3 regions of the Rossellomorea sp. NS-SX7 genome follow, and region 2 is predicted to be linked to each of the others. Evidence: riboswitches for the same ligand, from Rfam matches in the RefSeq annotation. Region 2 holds a riboswitch; each other region holds the start of a gene.
What was found. A riboswitch is a leader RNA that binds a small molecule or an ion and turns the genes downstream of it on or off. The one in region 2 is predicted to bind S-adenosylmethionine.
Positions count from the first base shown of each region.

Region 1: it holds a riboswitch for S-adenosylmethionine, as region 2 does, so the genes downstream of both, ACUXV2_RS18820 (sugar ABC transporter substrate-binding protein) here and metK (methionine adenosyltransferase) in region 2, are expected to answer to the same signal.
Region 3: it holds a riboswitch for S-adenosylmethionine, as region 2 does, so the genes downstream of both, ACUXV2_RS05925 (2,3-diketo-5-methylthiopentyl-1-phosphate enolase) here and metK (methionine adenosyltransferase) in region 2, are expected to answer to the same signal.

Region 1 is NZ_CM128249.1:3,805,984-3,811,738, forward strand. It holds gene ACUXV2_RS18815 (sugar ABC transporter ATP-binding protein) at 1-1,368, opposite strand, end outside; gene ACUXV2_RS18820 (sugar ABC transporter substrate-binding protein) at 1,387-2,472, opposite strand; SAM riboswitch class I at 2,666-2,772, opposite strand; gene ACUXV2_RS18825 (CTP synthase) at 3,017-4,621, opposite strand; gene rpoE (DNA-directed RNA polymerase subunit delta) at 5,006-5,587, opposite strand.
Region 2 is NZ_CM128249.1:3,013,473-3,019,227, forward strand. It holds gene ACUXV2_RS15035 (gamma carbonic anhydrase) at 1-74, shown strand, start outside; gene metK (methionine adenosyltransferase) at 517-1,716, opposite strand; SAM riboswitch class I at 1,954-2,099, opposite strand; gene pckA (phosphoenolpyruvate carboxykinase (ATP)) at 2,559-4,148, shown strand; gene ACUXV2_RS15050 (lmo0937 family membrane protein) at 4,531-4,680, opposite strand; gene ACUXV2_RS15055 (GNAT family N-acetyltransferase) at 4,831-5,619, shown strand; gene ACUXV2_RS15060 (biotin transporter BioY) at 5,714-5,755, opposite strand, start outside.
Region 3 is NZ_CM128249.1:1,217,189-1,222,943, forward strand. It holds gene ACUXV2_RS05920 (aminotransferase class I/II-fold pyridoxal phosphate-dependent enzyme) at 78-1,262, shown strand; SAM riboswitch class I at 1,321-1,426, shown strand; gene ACUXV2_RS05925 (2,3-diketo-5-methylthiopentyl-1-phosphate enolase) at 1,522-2,739, shown strand; gene ACUXV2_RS05930 (2-hydroxy-3-keto-5-methylthiopentenyl-1-phosphate phosphatase) at 2,732-3,394, shown strand; gene ACUXV2_RS05935 (methylthioribulose 1-phosphate dehydratase) at 3,391-4,020, shown strand; gene ACUXV2_RS05940 (1,2-dihydroxy-3-keto-5-methylthiopentene dioxygenase) at 4,035-4,547, shown strand; gene ACUXV2_RS05945 (Spo0E family sporulation regulatory protein-aspartic acid phosphatase) at 4,919-5,164, shown strand; gene ACUXV2_RS05950 (MarR family winged helix-turn-helix transcriptional regulator) at 5,413-5,755, shown strand, end outside.

The DNA.
Region 1 (5,755 bases), 790 kb from region 2:
ACAAGAGAAATAAAGGATCCCTTTCCCTCTTTGAGCCAATGATTGAATCAAACCGAAGATTTCTTTTTTCGCCCCGACATCCACACCTTTTGTCGGTTCATCGAACAGAAACACCGAAGCGTCTTCCGTCAGCCACTTCCCGATCGAGACTTTCTGCTGATTGCCACCGCTCAGATCATTCGCGCTGATCCGTTCGTGTGCCGCCCTTATGCCGAGTGATTCGATCCTGTCCCGGGCGAGCTTCCTTTCTGCCTTCCCGTTGATCCACAGGCGTTTTGAAATATTCCTTAATGAAGGGAAACTGAGATTATGCTGAACCGATTCATGGATGAATAATCCCTCTTTCCTTCTTTCTTCAGGTACAAGCGCCAAGCCGTGCTTCACCGCATCGCGCGGAGATCCTATGTTGATTTCCTTACTTTTTAAAAAGTAGGATCCTTTTACGACTGGAGATGCACCGAACAATGATTTTGCCAGTTCAGTTTTCCCTGCTCCGACAAGGCCCACAATCCCAACTACTTCCCCCTCCCTGACTTGGAGGTCGATCGACCGGAGTTTACCGCCGTCATCGAGACCTTTTACTTCATAAAGCAGCCCGCCCTTCTCGACATGAGGCTTCCCGAACTCTTCTTTGAACGAACGCCCCAGCATCTTTTCCACCACCGCTTCCGGTGTCGTATCCTTTGTCTCATCCATCCCCACCGTTCTGCCGTCCCTCATCACCGTGATGCGGTCGGCAGCCTGGAACACTTCAGGGAGCCGGTGGGAGATGAACACGATCCCGACCCCTTCCTTCTTCAATTCCTCCATGACCTCGAACAGCCGGTCGGTTTCCGTTACACTCAGCGGAGCTGTCGGCTCATCGAGGATCAGGATTTTCGCCTTCTGCAGCAGCGCCCTTGCTATCAGGACCAATTGTTTTTCAGCTAAACTCAGTGAGGAAGCGGGCGAGCCGAGGGACAGATTCCCTGCTCCGATTCGATGAAGGACGGTGCCGGCCTCTTTTTCCAGTGACTTTTTATTCAGAAAAAAAGATCCGCCGCTTGATAGGCGGTCAAGCAAAATGTTTTCTGCAACGGAAAGCTGAGGCACAATTGCCGTGTCCACTTCCTGATAGACACAGTGGATCCCATTTTGCTTCGCTTCTTTCGGAGTTTGATAGCTTTTCTTTTCATTGTGAAGCAGGATGTCTCCACTGTCCGGAGTGTAAGCCCCGGAGAGGATTTTCATGAGCGTACTCTTTCCGGCACCGTTTGCTCCGAGCAATGCATGGACTTCCCCCTCATTCACTTGAAATCTTGCTGCGTACAGGGCCTTCACCCCGGAAAAAGCTTTACAGATATCTCTCATTTCCAGTAAGGCGGACATCGCCACCCCTCCTCTCCTTTATTCGGTGAAGGAATCTTCAAGTTCCTTCAGTTCAGCTGTGTATCCTTGTTCACTTGCTCCCCAGCCTTCCACATGCACATGGAGCTGATCGGTTGTAAGCTGTTCATCCGGAAGCTGATCCCGTTCGATGAAGACCGGTTCAAGTTTCACCGTTTGCGGTGTTTCCTCCCCTGATAGTTTCTGATAGAGGAAACGGACCTGCACACGGCCAATATCTTTCGGATCGACCGCAGCTGAAGCCACCCACGGACTTCCTTCCTTCTGGATGATCTGAAGATCTTCATCACTCATATCGATTCCATAAACCTTGATTTCTTCTCTCCCCGCCGCCTCGATGGCCCGTACGGCACCTTTTGCAAATTCGTCCCACGCAGCCCACACTGCGTCAATATCACCTTTATTCGGGTACTGCTTCAGAATGGCTTCCATCTGGGCCTGCGTATCGAGTGCCGTATTCTGGGTCGCCGCTCCGAAAGCAGCCACTTCTTTGATGTCAGGATTGCTATCAAGGAATTCTTTATAGGCCGCCTGGCGCCTTTCCATCGGGGCAAACCCCGCTACCCAGATCTTGACGATTTCACCTTTCCCTCCAAGCTCCTCTGAAAGCTTATTAAGCGTCTGTTCCGCCATTTGCCTGTCACCTTGTTCAAGGACCGTCACACCTTCTGATTCAACATCCGCATCAAACACGACAACGGGAATCCCCTGTTCTTTCGCTTTCTCAACACCCGATTGAAGTGCTTCCTTTGTTCCATGGTCGATCAGGATCCCATCAAATTTCTGGTTGATGGCAGCATCGAGATTGGATGACATCTTTGCCAGATCCCCTTCGGAAGTGAAAACCTGGACCTTCCCGCCAAACTTTTCAACCTGCTCTTTCACCCCTTCGATATACTGGGCAGAAAACGTCCCTAAATTGATCTGCATGATCAGGGCGATTTTCTTGCCGGCAAGCTCATGATCGGATGCTCCTTTTTTCGCGCTTGCCTCAGCATTTGACTCCTCGGAAACCTTTGGCTGACATGCAGCCAGTAAACTTAGCACAAGCGTGATGATGATCAATAATAAAGCCGGTTTTTTCATAAAAATGACTCTCCTCTCGCGAAATGGTTTTATTTTTATACAGCCTTGAATCGAAGCGGTGCACTCGCCCGATCACAAAGCCCATCGCCGGGATTCCTGGTTGATTGAACAAAAGCAGGTACCCGCCGATATTTTCATACAACAAAAAACCCCTTTTCCTAAGGGAAAAGAGGTTTATGTATCAATAAACGTACTCTTATCACTCAGGAAATCATTCCTGCAGGTCTTAGCACCTTTCCGTCGAAACGGTAGGTTGCCGGGCATCATCGGGCCAGTCCCTCTGCCAACTCTTTATAAGAGAAATATGAAATTGGTAAAATCTTCGCATGCGTATAACCGATATCTTACTTAGTTGATGGAAAATTGTCAATATTCTTTTTAAAATAATTTCACGGCGGGTATCACGGAGCCTCTATGTGCGGACTGTCGTCACGACAAAACCCGACACGCCTGCACACCTCGTGAACCACAACAACCCGCCCCATAACAAAAAACCGCTCCCCCAAAAGGAGAGCGGCCCATATATTAAACCAAATCTATTCTATTACTTCCCGCCAAAAGCCAAACTTGCTTCAATAAAGTCTCTGAACAGCGGCTGCGGACGTGTCGGGCGTGATGTGAATTCCGGGTGGAATTGGGATGCCACGAACCATGGGTGATCTTGAAGCTCGATGATCTCCACAAGGCGTCCGTCAGGGCTTGTACCTGAGAAGATGAAGCCTGCGTTTTCCATTTGCTCACGGTAATGATTGTTGAATTCGAAGCGGTGACGGTGACGCTCGTAAACCACTTCTCCATCATAGGCTGCATACGCTTTTGAACCTTCCGTCAGCTTACATGGATATAAACCGAGACGAAGGGTTCCGCCAAGATCTTCGATATCCTTCTGTTCAGGAAGCAGGTCGATGATCGGGTACGGTGTATCCGGGTTCAGCTCAGCAGAGTGAGCTCCTTCAAGACCAAGTACGTTGCGCGCATACTCTACAGATGCAAGCTGCATACCAAGGCAGATGCCAAGGAAAGGAACTTTGTTTTCACGTGCGTATTGAGTCGCAACGATCTTCCCTTCAACTCCACGGTCACCGAAGCCTCCAGGTACAAGGATTCCGTCTACATCGCCAAGCATTTCCGCTACGTTTTCAGCGTCTACAAGCTCGGAGTTCAACCATTTCACCTCGACGTCGCTGTCGAAATTGTATCCGGCATGACGAAGAGCTTCCACAACTGAAATGTAAGCATCCTGAAGTTCAACATACTTCCCGACAAGGGCGATCTTCGTTTTGCGTGATAGATTCGTTACACGCTCAACCAGTTCATTCCACTCTGTCATTTCTGCTTCACGGCAGTTCAGTTTCAGGTGCTGACATGTGATTTCATCCAGCTTCTGGGCCTGAAGGGCAAGAGGCACTGAGTAAAGTGTGTCAGCATCCATCGCTTCGATCACAGCATTTTTATCGATATCACAGAACAGCGCAATTTTATCTTTCATATCCTGCGTCATTGGCATTTCTGTACGAACGACGATGACGTTCGGCTGGATTCCAAGGCTGCGCAATTCTTTCACGCTGTGCTGAGTCGGCTTCGTTTTCATTTCACCGGCTGCTTTGATATAAGGAACCAATGTACAATGGATGTACATCACATTTTCACGGCCCACATCACTCTTGATCTGACGGATCGCTTCGAGGAATGGAAGAGACTCGATATCCCCTACCGTTCCGCCGATTTCAGTGATGACCACATCCGAATTCGTTTCGCGGCCTGCACGGTACACGCGTTCTTTGATTTCGTTTGTGATGTGCGGGATGACCTGGACCGTTCCGCCTAAGTAATCACCGCGGCGCTCTTTTTTCAGGACGGTGGAATAGATTTTCCCAGTCGTCACAGAGCTGTATTTAGTCAGGTTGATGTCGACGAAACGCTCATAGTGACCTAAGTCAAGATCCGTTTCCGCACCGTCATCCGTCACGAATACTTCACCGTGCTGATACGGGCTCATCGTTCCCGGATCCACGTTGATGTATGGGTCGAATTTCTGGATCGTTACCGAAACTCCGCGGTTTTTTAATAGTCTTCCAAGGGACGCTGCTGTGATCCCTTTTCCAAGTGACGACACAACGCCGCCTGTTACGAAAATATACTTAGTCATGTATATGTCCCCCTTTTGATATGATTTGGTTCAAAAAAAGTAGAGGGTGTCTCCTATGTATCCTTGTCATGAAGTTATCTTGTTCAAAGAAGGAGAAGTCCATTCCCGCAAAATAAAATCATGGGCAAAAATCAGCTAAAAGACAGCCTCTTATTTATAAATGATGGTAAGTTGTAAGGGGAAGAGAAATCGTGAATCAGCCTGCATCCTTCGCGCAGGCCGTCCTGTAAAAAATAAAAAACGCCCCTCTTACCAAATGGTAAGGGGAGCGTTGAATACTCTATCCGTCCTTTTTTAAGGAGCCCAAATAAAATACTACCTTCCTGAAAGAAAGAAGTCAAGCATAGAATGGAGCCGGATAAATCTTCTTAATTCACTGAAAAATTAAAGATTTTCATCCTCTTCTTCTTCATCTGACTCTTCTTCGTCTTCATCATCGATTTCATCATCGAACTCATCGATTTCCAACTCTTCTTCTTCTTCATCGACATCAAGGTCGTCCATATCATCGTCCGAATCCACATCGTCGTCGTCATCCGTCAGATCATCATCGTCGTCTGTATCGTCGAGATCATCATAATCAAGATCGTCTTCCAGATCTTCATCATCTAGATCGTCGAATTCGTCAAGATCAAGGTCCTCGTCGACTTTCTTCTTCGACTTTTTCTTTTTAGTAGACTTCATTGTCGGAACGGTTTCCTCTTCGATTTGATCAACCGGATACCATTCGCGCAGTCCCCAGCGGTTCTCGCCAAGCGCAATGAAGCGTCCGTCGATGTTCAGGTCTGTATAAAATTGAACCATGCGGCTCTTAACCTCTGATTGAGGGATTTCAAGTAGACTTGTAATTTCGTTCAACACCTCTTTAAATGTCATGGCTTGTTTCTTTTCCGCCATGATCTCGTGTGCCAGTTCAATAAAAGATGTTTGTCGCAATTCTTCTTTCGATAACTGTTTTAGACTCACTTTACGCACTTCCTTTCTCTATTTCACACTCTACTGGGAGAGTCACTAAAGCACAAACATAATGCCCGGACGTTCAACCGGACTGCTAAAAATCGACAACATGCAGAAGCCTGTTGCAAGGCGTTCAAACACTATGTACTCCATTCATAGCAAACGTAAGAGTGATCC
Region 2 (5,755 bases):
TCAGTGAAATGAAACGCATCTCAAGGGAATATGCGGAGAAGGGCCAGTATTATAAAAGCATCAAACCATTTTAACTCTTATATTTGTGATACCCAAAGCTGAGCGAGATTACTCGTGTTAAATTACGGGATGGGGATATAAGTGACGCAATTCCGTTGTATGTGCCTGGCTCGATTTGAGGATTTTGAGCCAGGGTCAACTCTTCTGACTTTTCCACGAAGATATCTACCGTTTTTTCATTTTATCTGCCGTTTTTTCATTTTATCTGCCGTTTTTCCGTTTTATCTGCCAAAATTCCAATATATCTTCCAAAAAAACGTTTTATCTGCCAAATTTCCGATATATCTGTCATTCTTCAAAATACGACAAATCCCGCGGGCATCATCCCCTAAAACTACAACTACCTATCCCCCCTCGACCGCAGCCCGCAATAAATCATAATACGTCCAACAAAAACATCCCAAATCAAAAAAGCCAACACCCCTAAAAGGAGTGTTGGTTTTCTCATATCTGTTATTACTTAAGAGCTTCGGCTTTCAATACTTCAGCTTTGTTGGTACGCTCCCAAGGAAGATCAAGATCGTTGCGGCCGAAGTGTCCGTAAGCAGCAGTCTGCTTGTAGATCGGACGGCGAAGGTCCAGCATCTTGATGATTCCGGCAGGGCGTAGATCAAAGTTATTGCGTACCACGTCAACCAATACATCCTCAGAAACTTTGCCAGTTCCGAATGTATCAACTGAGATGGATACAGGTTGTGCTACACCGATTGCATATGCCAATTGAACTTCACATTTTTCAGCAAGTCCGGCAGCAACGATGTTTTTAGCCACATAGCGGGCTGCATATGCTGCAGAGCGGTCAACCTTCGTCGCATCCTTACCGGAGAATGCGCCGCCGCCGTGACGTGCATATCCGCCGTATGTGTCAACGATGATTTTACGGCCTGTAAGACCTGCATCCCCTTGAGGTCCACCGATTACGAAACGGCCAGTCGGGTTGATGAAGTATTTTGTGTTTTCGTCGATCAGTTCTTTCGGAACAACCGGATCGATGACATACTCTTTCAGATTACGCTGGATTTGCTCTAGTGAAATCTCAGGATGGTGCTGAGTTGAAATGACGATTGTATCAATGCGCACAGGCTTATCGTTCTCGTCATACTCGACCGTAACCTGAGTTTTACCGTCCGGGCGAAGGTAAGGAAGAATTTCTTCTTTACGGACTTCAGTCAGCTGACGGGATAGTTTATGAGCAAGAGAAATCGGAAGAGGCATAAGCTCTTTCGTTTCGTTGCAGGCAAATCCGAACATTAGACCCTGGTCCCCTGCACCGATTGCTTCGATTTCTTTATCAGACATTTGTCCTTCACGTGCTTCAAGCGCCTGGTCTACACCTTGGGCAATATCAGCAGATTGCTCATCGATTGATGTCAGGACTGCACAAGTTTCAGCATCGAAACCATATTTCGCACGAGTGTATCCGATTCCGCGGATCGTTTCACGAACGATCTTAGGGATATCTACATAAGTATTTGTGGTGATTTCACCTGCAACAAGCACTAAACCTGTAGTAACAGACGTTTCACAAGCCACGCGGGCATTCGGGTCATTCGTTAAAATGGCATCAAGAATTGAATCAGAGATTTGGTCACAAATCTTATCTGGATGTCCTTCCGTTACGGACTCAGATGTAAACAGACGACGTTTTGTTGACATTAAGGTTCCTCCTCAAGCATATTTGCCGATATTAAATCGACAAAACCTATAAACAGATACGGTACTCATTTCCCTAAGTAGTATGAAGTAAACATGGTTTTTTTATAAGGAAGAGAAAGACGTCCTTATATAAAAACATGAGATTTAATCATTAATGCTCCACTATAAAATAGAAAAAACCCTTCCTCGGTAGAAGCACAAAGAGGAAAGGTTTCACATCATAGCCGCGCCTTTTCTCTCTTATCGTTCAAGGTTGTCCACCTTGCCTCAGTTTAGCACCTTCGCTTCATGGGATCCTTCCTGAATCAAGAAGGACCAACTATCTATTTAGCAGGTTGCTGGGTTTCATAGGGTCTGCTCCCTCCACCAGCTCAGGATAAGAGTATCCGTTCAAGGTACAATAATAACGTTAACACTAAAGGGTGTCAAATATTTTTTAGTATGTAAAGTTTAACAGCCCTTATCAATATTTTCCGGATAATCCTATACATTATTGTAGTAAGAAGTTTCTTTTATAGTTGGACAAGTCTCAGCGCCCCACACTGTTTTCCACTGGAGTCAAGTCCCTGCAGAGGAACGAAACGGTCTGCGTTTATACGCGAACACCTTTTTATAAGAAGAAACATGAAAACGTGGGTATATGAATGAGGAATTTCTCATGGACAAGCATAAACTGCTTAGATAGGGAAAAATAAGTTGCATTTTTCAAGGAATTTGTTACAAGTTTAAGTCACATTATAAAAAAGTGCTAAATAGTATAGACTAATAAATTAATTGTGTTATACTATTTTTGAAAAGATACAACAAAGTGGTAGTTAAATTTATATAAAGGAAGGGTTCTAATGAATTCAGTGAGCATGTCTAGTGAATTAACAGAGTTACTTAGCGGTCAAAATATCAAAAATCAACTGTCTGTTTCACAATTAGTGGAAAGAGTTCTTCATAGAAATGAAGGCGTTTTAACTTCTTCAGGTGCGGTCAGAGCTGAAACTGGCAAATACACAGGGCGCTCTCCTAAAGATAAATTTATTGTAGAGGAGCCTTCAACAAAAGATAAAATTGATTGGGGAGCTGTTAATCAGCCAATCTCTGCTGAATCATTCGATAAATTATACCATAAAGTCCTTGCATACTTAAAAGAAAAAGAAGAAGTATTTGTATTCAACGGATTTGCAGGTGCAGATCCCAAACATAGACTTCCGATCCAGGTAATCAATGAATTTGCGTGGCATAACTTATTTGCTCATCAGCTGTTCATTCGCCCGAATGCGGAAGAATTAATCTCACATAAGTCCGAATTTACGATCGTTTCGGCTCCTAACTTTAAAGCAGACCCTGCTGTTGATGGTACTAACTCTGAAACATTCATCATCGTTTCGTTTGAAAAACGCATCGTCCTGATCGGCGGAACTGAATATGCAGGGGAAATGAAGAAATCGATCTTCTCCGTTATGAATTACATGCTTCCTGAAGCAGATATCCTTTCCATGCACTGTTCAGCAAATGTGGGACGCGAAGGCGACGTCGCTCTATTCTTCGGTCTATCCGGAACAGGCAAAACGACATTATCGGCAGATCCGAACCGTCGTCTGATCGGGGACGACGAACATGGCTGGTCCCCGAATGGCGTATTCAACATTGAAGGCGGCTGCTACGCAAAATGCATCGGCCTGACTCGTGAAAAGGAACCTCAAATCTTTGATGCCATCCGCTTTGGATCAGTTCTGGAAAACGTTGTCCTTGATGAAGATTCGCGCATCCCGGATTACGAGGATAACAGTTTAACAGAAAACACGCGTGCCGCTTATCCGCTTCAAGCAATGGAAAATATCGTGGAACCGAGCGTTGCTGGCCATCCTAATACAATCGTATTCCTGACTGCTGATGCATTCGGCGTACTGCCTCCGATCAGCAAACTGACGAAAGAGCAGGCAATGTATCATTTCCTAAGCGGGTATACGTCTAAATTAGCAGGTACCGAGCGCGGCATCACTTCACCGCAGGCAACATTCTCTACTTGCTTCGGTTCTCCATTCCTGCCACTTGCTGCCACTCGTTACGCAGAAATGCTAGGAAAGAAAATCGATGAGCACAACGCAGAAGTTTACCTCGTAAACACTGGTTGGACCGGCGGAGAGTACGGTGTGGGTAACCGCATGAAGTTATCTTACACACGTGCAATGGTGCAGGCAGCATTAGAAGGTGAACTGACAAACGTCGAAACGGAAACAGACGAAATCTTCGGATTGAACATTCCTGTAAACGTACCAGGTGTACCTGATGAAGTGCTTCAACCAATTAAAACATGGTCAAATGAAGAAGCGTACAAAGTAAAAGCAACTGAACTTGCACGCCAATTCAACGAAAACTTCAAGAAATTCACAAACGTACCTGTCGAGATCGAAGCAAAAGGCGGTCCGGCTGTAAAATAATGAAAATGACCAGTCAAACACTGCAGGGTGTTTGGCTGGTTTTTTTGTTTTCATCAACGGGGTTCTCTGGTATCAACAAAAATTTGATTCAATCAGCGTATTTTGTTGTTATTAACGGATATTTTTTAAAAGACGTTCACATGGGGGTTATCTATTCAACGGCGAAATGCTGTGCATACCAACAAATATTTTAGGTTATCCACGAAATTCCATGCTTATCAACAAAAATTTCAGTTTATCAACATTTTTTCGAGATTACCGACAATTCTTCAATAATCGACAACTTCCGCAAATCCCCCGTTAAGACTAATCCCCCAAAGAATGCCCGTTCACTCCCATTCCACCCCAAATAAAAAAAGAGGATTTCTCCTCTTTTCAACATCTATAAGCCCTTCTTCCGGCCTGTAATCAGATTCCATAAGAACACGACCACGGCAATGACCAATAAAATATGGATGATGGCTCCGCCGATCTTGAAGATCAGTCCTAATAACCACAGGACAACAAGTATTCCAATGATGGTCCACAGCATGCTTACCGCCTCCTTCATCATGTATTGTTGCTAACTTTCCCTATATACCAACTTTTAAAACAACAACCACTAATTTTTGAAAATTCTTCTTTACTAAATATTAGAAATTTTGGTAATATATCAATTAAAACTTATAAAGGGGACAGGGACATGATCAGAGTATTGACCCGTGCTGATGACGAGCAATGTCAGCAGCTCATTCAAGGACAGCCTGCCGAGAATTTGTTCATCATCGGTGATATTGAGGCATTTGGATACGAACAGGACTTTCAGACCATCTGGGGTGATTTTGACGAAAATGGGAATTTGAGAGGGATCCTATTAAAGTATAGGGAAAATTTTATCCCTTATTCCAAAGGAGAGTTCGATGCAGAAGGATTCGCCGATATCATCAATACGTGCGATGATTTTAGTATCATGTCAGGACTAAAGGCGGTCACTTCAAAAGTAGAGCCTTTTTTAACCAAGGATTATCAATCAAAAAGGCAGTTGTTCTATGCAAAACTGGATAACGGGTACTCTTTGTCAAATCAGGAGCTGAATCATGTTGAAAAAGCATCTATCGAGAATCTTCCAAAGCTTGTCGAGCTCCTTAACTCTATCCCTGAGTTCAGCGGCGGAAGTTTCACTGTAGAGAAAAGAAAGCATGGGATGGAAAATGGGGTAGCGCGCAGCTACTATATTGAAAGAGACGGCCTATATGTATCCTCAGCTTCAACCACTGCCGAAAACAGCATGTCAGCGATGATTGTAGCTGTCTGCACTCATCCTGAGCACAAGAAAAAGGGCTATGCAACTGAATGCATGACAAAATTATGCCGTGATGTGCTGCAAGAAGGAAAGGAACTCTGCCTCTTTTACGACAACCCTGAAGCAGGCAGGATTTATAAAAACATCGGATTTGAGGATATCGGTTATTGGATGATGTATAAATTCTAAAGTGGTGCCTGCTTGATGTTGAACACCAAACCGGCCGGAGCTTCAATAATTTAAAAAAGCCGGACCTCTTTATCCATAGGTCCGGCCATTCTATTTACGCTGCCGCTTCAGGTCTTTCCTGTATCAATTTCGCCTG
Region 3 (5,755 bases), 1.8 Mb from region 2:
TCTTTACTTTACGTTATATCATTTGTGACTAGAATTTGAAAGTAAATAATTTTCAAAAAAGTGTAGAAGGTGAAGAGATGACAACCTTTAAAAAAGCAGAGCGCATAAACTCGCTGCCGCAGCAATTTTTTGCATCATTGACAGCAAACGTCCAGAAAGTACTGAAAGAAGGTCACGATGTAATAAATTTAGGGCAGGGGAATCCCGATCAGCCAACACCTCCACATATCGTAAATACGATGATGCAAGCAGTGAAATCACCAAGTAATCACAAATATTCCCCTTTCAGAGGATTGGAGTCCTTCAGGGAAGCCATATCTGTTTTTTATAAAAGGGAATATGGTGTGAATATTGATCCGGAAGAAGAAGTGGCTGTGCTGTTTGGAGGGAAAGCAGGACTGGTCGAACTGCCCCAGTGTCTGTTGAACCCCGGGGATACGGTATTGGTCCCGGATCCGGGATATCCTGATTACTTGTCGGGGGTATCTCTTGCAGAAGCGAGAATGGTAACGATGCCGTTGAAAGAAGAGAATCATTTCCTTCCGGAGTATGACACGATTCCAATGGAGGACATTGAAAAAGCGAAACTCATGTTTTTGAACTATCCCAATAATCCTACAGGAGCGGTTGCTTCCCGTTCATTTTTCGATGAAACAGTATCATTTGCAAAACAACATGACATTTGCGTCGTGCATGACTTTGCATATGGTGCAATCGGCTTCGAAGGGAAAAAGCCCGTCAGCTTTTTAGAAGCAGAAGGTGCAAAGGATACAGGGATTGAAATTTATACGCTTTCAAAAACCTATAATATGGCAGGTTGGAGAGTGGGCTTCGCAGTCGGGAACAAAAGTGTGATCGACGCCCTCAACATTCTTCAGGATCATCTGTATGTCAGCCTTTTCGGGGCTGTCCAGGAAGCCGCAGAGGCTGCTTTGCTCGGGCCTCAGAAATGCGTTGAAGAATTGGTTGATACCTATGAATCAAGAAGAAAAACATTGATAGACGGTTTACAGAAAATCGGATGGGACGTAAAAGCGCCTGCTGGCTCCTTTTTTGCTTGGCTTAAGGTTCCTGAAGGATTTTCTTCTGTGGAGTTTTCTGATTATCTCCTCGAAGAGGCTAAAGTGGCTGTAGCGCCAGGTGTAGGGTTTGGGGAGCATGGTGAAGGATATGTCCGAGTAGGATTATTGACCAGTGTAGAACGCCTTGAAGAAGCTGTGGGAAGGATTGAAAATTTGAAATTGTTTGATAAAAAAGATTGACAGAAATGAAAAATGATGCCATAATCCAACTGAAATAAAATACAATAGCATATGATTTTTCTTATCAAGAGCAGGCGGAGGGACCAGCCCTATGAAGCCCGGCAACCGACTTATCCAAGCACGGTGCTAATTCTTGCAGCAGTTTATTTGCTGAGAGATAAGACAGAGTAATAGACAAACCTCTTCTTATCGAAGGGGTTTTTTTATTTTACGCCAATCAGTGATTTCGAAAAAACAATGAAGATGGGAGGCAACTGGAGTGGGAGAAGTAATTGCTACATATGTCTTATCAGGAAAAAACGGATCCTTTGAAAAAAAAGCGGAAGGAATCGCTCTTGGACTCACTGTCGGTTCATGGACCGATCTTCCATTGCTGGAGAAAGAACAATTAAGAAAGTACAAAGGCCGGGTAGTCGAGGTGAAAGAAAAAGAAGGAAGAGAGGGAGGTACGGCGGAAATTCAAATCGCCTATCCTTCAGGGAACTATTCCAATGATATACCGGCGATCCTTACAACCGTCTTTGGCAAACTATCACTTGATGGTCAGGTTAAACTCAAGGATATTCAATTTTCAAGGGATTTAAAGAAAGGGTATCCGGGTCCCAGATTTGGGATTGAAGGAATCAGGGGAAAAGTGAATGTTTTAGATAGGCCTCTTGTCATGAGCATTTTCAAAGGGGTGATCGGCAGGGACATACATTACTTACAGTCCCAGCTTAGAGCTCAGGCACTGGGCGGAGTGGATTTGGTCAAGGACGATGAAATTCTTTTTGATAACGAACTGACACCATTTGTCGACAGAATCAAATTGGGTGAAAAAGTACTTCGTGAGGTTCATGAAGAAACAGGAAAACGAACTCTGTATGCAGTCAACTTGTCTGGAAGGACCACTGACTTAAAAGAAAAAGCGAGAAGGGCAAGAGAGCTCGGGGCGGATGCTCTATTATTCAATGTATTTACTTATGGACTCGATGTATTGCAAGAGTTAAGGGAAGATCATGAAATCGGACTCCCAATAATGGCTCATCCTTCTTTCTCGGGGGCTGCAGCTGCTTCTCCACAATATGGAGTAAGTTATTCGTTGTGGCTTGGTAAGTTTTTAAGAATGACAGGAGCGGATTTCTCTTTATTCCCATCTCCATATGGGAGTGTGGCATTAGAAAAAGAACAAGTGTTGGCCATCAGGGATGAATTGATAAAATCAGATCAATTTAAGGAAACATTTCCTGTTCCTTCAGCAGGTATCCATCCCGGGTTGGTTCCCCAGTTGATGACCGACTTTGGGCATAATTGCGTCATCAATGCTGGTGGGGGAGTGCATGGACATCCCGGCGGTGCGGTTGGAGGCGGGAAAGCCTTCCTGCAAGCAATCGATGCTGTCTTGAAAGGCACTTCCCTGGCAGATGCAGCTATTAATCATGCTGAACTTGATCAAGCTCTGCAGTTATGGGGACAGGAGGTTAAAGTGAGTGGGTAAGCCCATTATTTTTTGTGACTTTGACGGGACAATCACTGAAACTGACAATATTATTTCCTTGATGAAGCAGTTCGCTCCTCCGGAATGGGAAAGTATTAAAAATCAAATACTTTCACGTGAACTGTCAATCAGGGAGGGAGTCACAAAATTGTTTGATCTGATTCCTTCTTCAAAAAAGGAGGAACTTCTTAGTTATTTACAAGAGACATCTGTTATCAGAAAAGGATTTAAAGAATTTGTTTCATATACAAAAGAGAATGACATTCCATTGTATATCATAAGCGGAGGAATGGACTTTTTCGTCTATCCACTTTTAAAGCAGTATGGTCCTTTTGACGGCATATTTTGTAACCAAACAACGTTTGAAGATCAGACAATCAAAGTACACTGGCCGTTCCCTTGCGATGCTGAATGTGACAACGGGGAATGCGGGTGTTGTAAACCGTCCATCATTCGAAGCATCGAGATCACTGAAAAACATGACATTATTGTGATTGGCGATTCAGTTACAGATATTGAAATGTCCAAATATGCCCATACTGTTTTTGCAAGAGATTATCTTGCCGAGAAATGTGAGGAATATTCCATTCCGTATGAGAAATTTGAAACGTTCCATGATTGTATAGCTTTTCTGAAAAAGGAGGTTCCGGCGTGAAGGACTATAGTGCTGAATGGGAAGAACTTGCAGAAGTTAAGAAAGAGCTTGCAGACCGGGACTGGTTCATGGGGACAAGTGGAAATCTCGCCATCAGGGTCAGCTCTTCCCCAACCAGTTTTCTCGTTACAGCAAGCGGAAAGGATAAGAGGAGGCAAACGGATGAAGATTTTCTGATTGTGGATCAGTATGGAGAGGCGCTTGAAGAAACCACATTACGACCTTCAGCTGAAACGCTCCTGCATAGCAGTATATTTCGAAAAAGCCAGGCAGGATGCAGTCTTCATGTCCATACGGTCCCGAATAATGTTGTGAGTGAGCTTTATGGGGACAGAGGTGAAGTTACGTTCAAGAATCAGGAATTGATTAAGGCTTTTGATAAGTGGGAACAAGATGATACGCTGACCATCCCCATCATTCCTAATTATGCCCATATTCCTTCTTTATCCGAAGAATTTTCCCGCCATGTCCTTGATGATAAAGGAGCTGTTTTGATCCGCAATCATGGCATCACGGTATGGGGGAGAAACGCTTTTGAGGCTAAAAAGCTTCTGGAAGCTTGCGAGTTTCTATTTCAATATCAATTGTCACTACTATCATTAAAGAAGACCACTCAACAACTATAGGAGGAAGATAAACAATGGCGACGATTAAAGTTCAAGGATCAAGTGAAATAGTGGACAATCAAGAAGAGGTTAGTACTTTTCTAGGTGAACAAGGGGTTATATATGAGAATTGGAATCTATCAAAATTAGATGCAGAATTACAGGGGAAGTATGTATTATCAGATCAAGATAAGGAAAGCATCATAGAAGCTTTCAGAGAAGAAATAGAAGACATTTCTGAGAGAAGGGGTTACCAAGCCTGGGATGTCATTTCTCTATCATCTAACACACCTAATTTGGAAGAACTGCTGAAGAATTTTCAACAGGAGCATCATCACACAGACGATGAAGTCCGTTTTATTGTAAGCGGGCATGGAGTTTTTATCATTCAAGGAAAAGATGGAAACTTTTTTGAAGTCCATCTGGACCCGGGAGATTTAATTTCAGTACCTGAAAATATTCGACACTACTTTACATTGAGTGAGGATAAACAAGTGGTCGCTGTTCGTATATTCGTTACACAAGAAGGCTGGGTACCAATATATTAAGAGAGAAAGGAGAAAAAGACGTGGTGTCTTTTTCTCTTTTTTTGTATTCGTTTCTTGAGCTATCATAGTATCAAAGGGAAGCCCCTCCTCCTTCGCATACATTTGTGAAACCAAAATAAATATTGACGATTTTTGTCAAAAAAACAGACTTAACTAGTTATTTTGTCTTGTTTTGCGAATCTATTTACTTTTCTGTTAATAGTTGCGATACTAACTGAGTAACGTTTTTATTAGTAGATTTACATGAATAGAAACAGAGGCAAAAGGATCCTGCCGGGACTACAACACTGTGGACTTATGCACGGTTCATCTGTTGAATCCCAGTTGGATTTGCAGCCTGATAGACACAAAATAAAAAGGAGTTAGTTTGAATGGGTCAATATCTTAAAAAGAAATGGTTACTGGTGAAAATCAATCAAAAGCGTGCTGAAATGATCTCCCTGGGAGATAGACTGGGGCTGGGGGCAAAAGAAACTATTGATTGCAGTCAGCAATTGGATCGATTATTGAATCAATATCAGGAATGTGATAAAAGCATTTATACGATTAATATTCAAGAAGTACCCTACGAATTGAGTCAGGTAATAAAAAATTTACTGAAAAAGACAGCTTCTTAATCATTGAATTGATATCCTCTAAATACCTTTATAATGAAAGCAGCCTCACAGAATAACCACTTAAAATGAATTCATCAATTTGTCGTTATATAAATTACAATCGAATAATATTCCAATCGAAAACCTCCGTATAGTCTATTGACTGATAATGGAGGTTTTTCTGGTCTTATGTTTGGGACATTGACTTTAACTCTAAAGGCTAGTATAATATTTTGAAACTGAGATATTAGTTTAAAGGAATGAAAATCATGAATGAAAACCAGGATACAAAACAATCATTGAAGCTGTTTATTGTTCTTTCCCGAGCCTTTAAAGCATTGAACGAAGAGATTAATAAGAATATTCAGGAAAACGGTTTGAACCCAACTGAATTTGCTGTATTAGAGCTGCTCTATCATAAAGGGGACCAGCCGCTTCAGCAAATAGGCGGTAAAATTCTCTTGGCTTCCGGAAGTATCACATACGTAGTGGATAAGCTGGAGCAAAAAGGCTACCTTAAGCGTGTTGCCTGCCCTAAAGACCGGCGTGTGACCTATGCGCAGATTTCGGAGGAGGGCAGAAGCCTGATTGACAAGATCTTTCCGAACCATG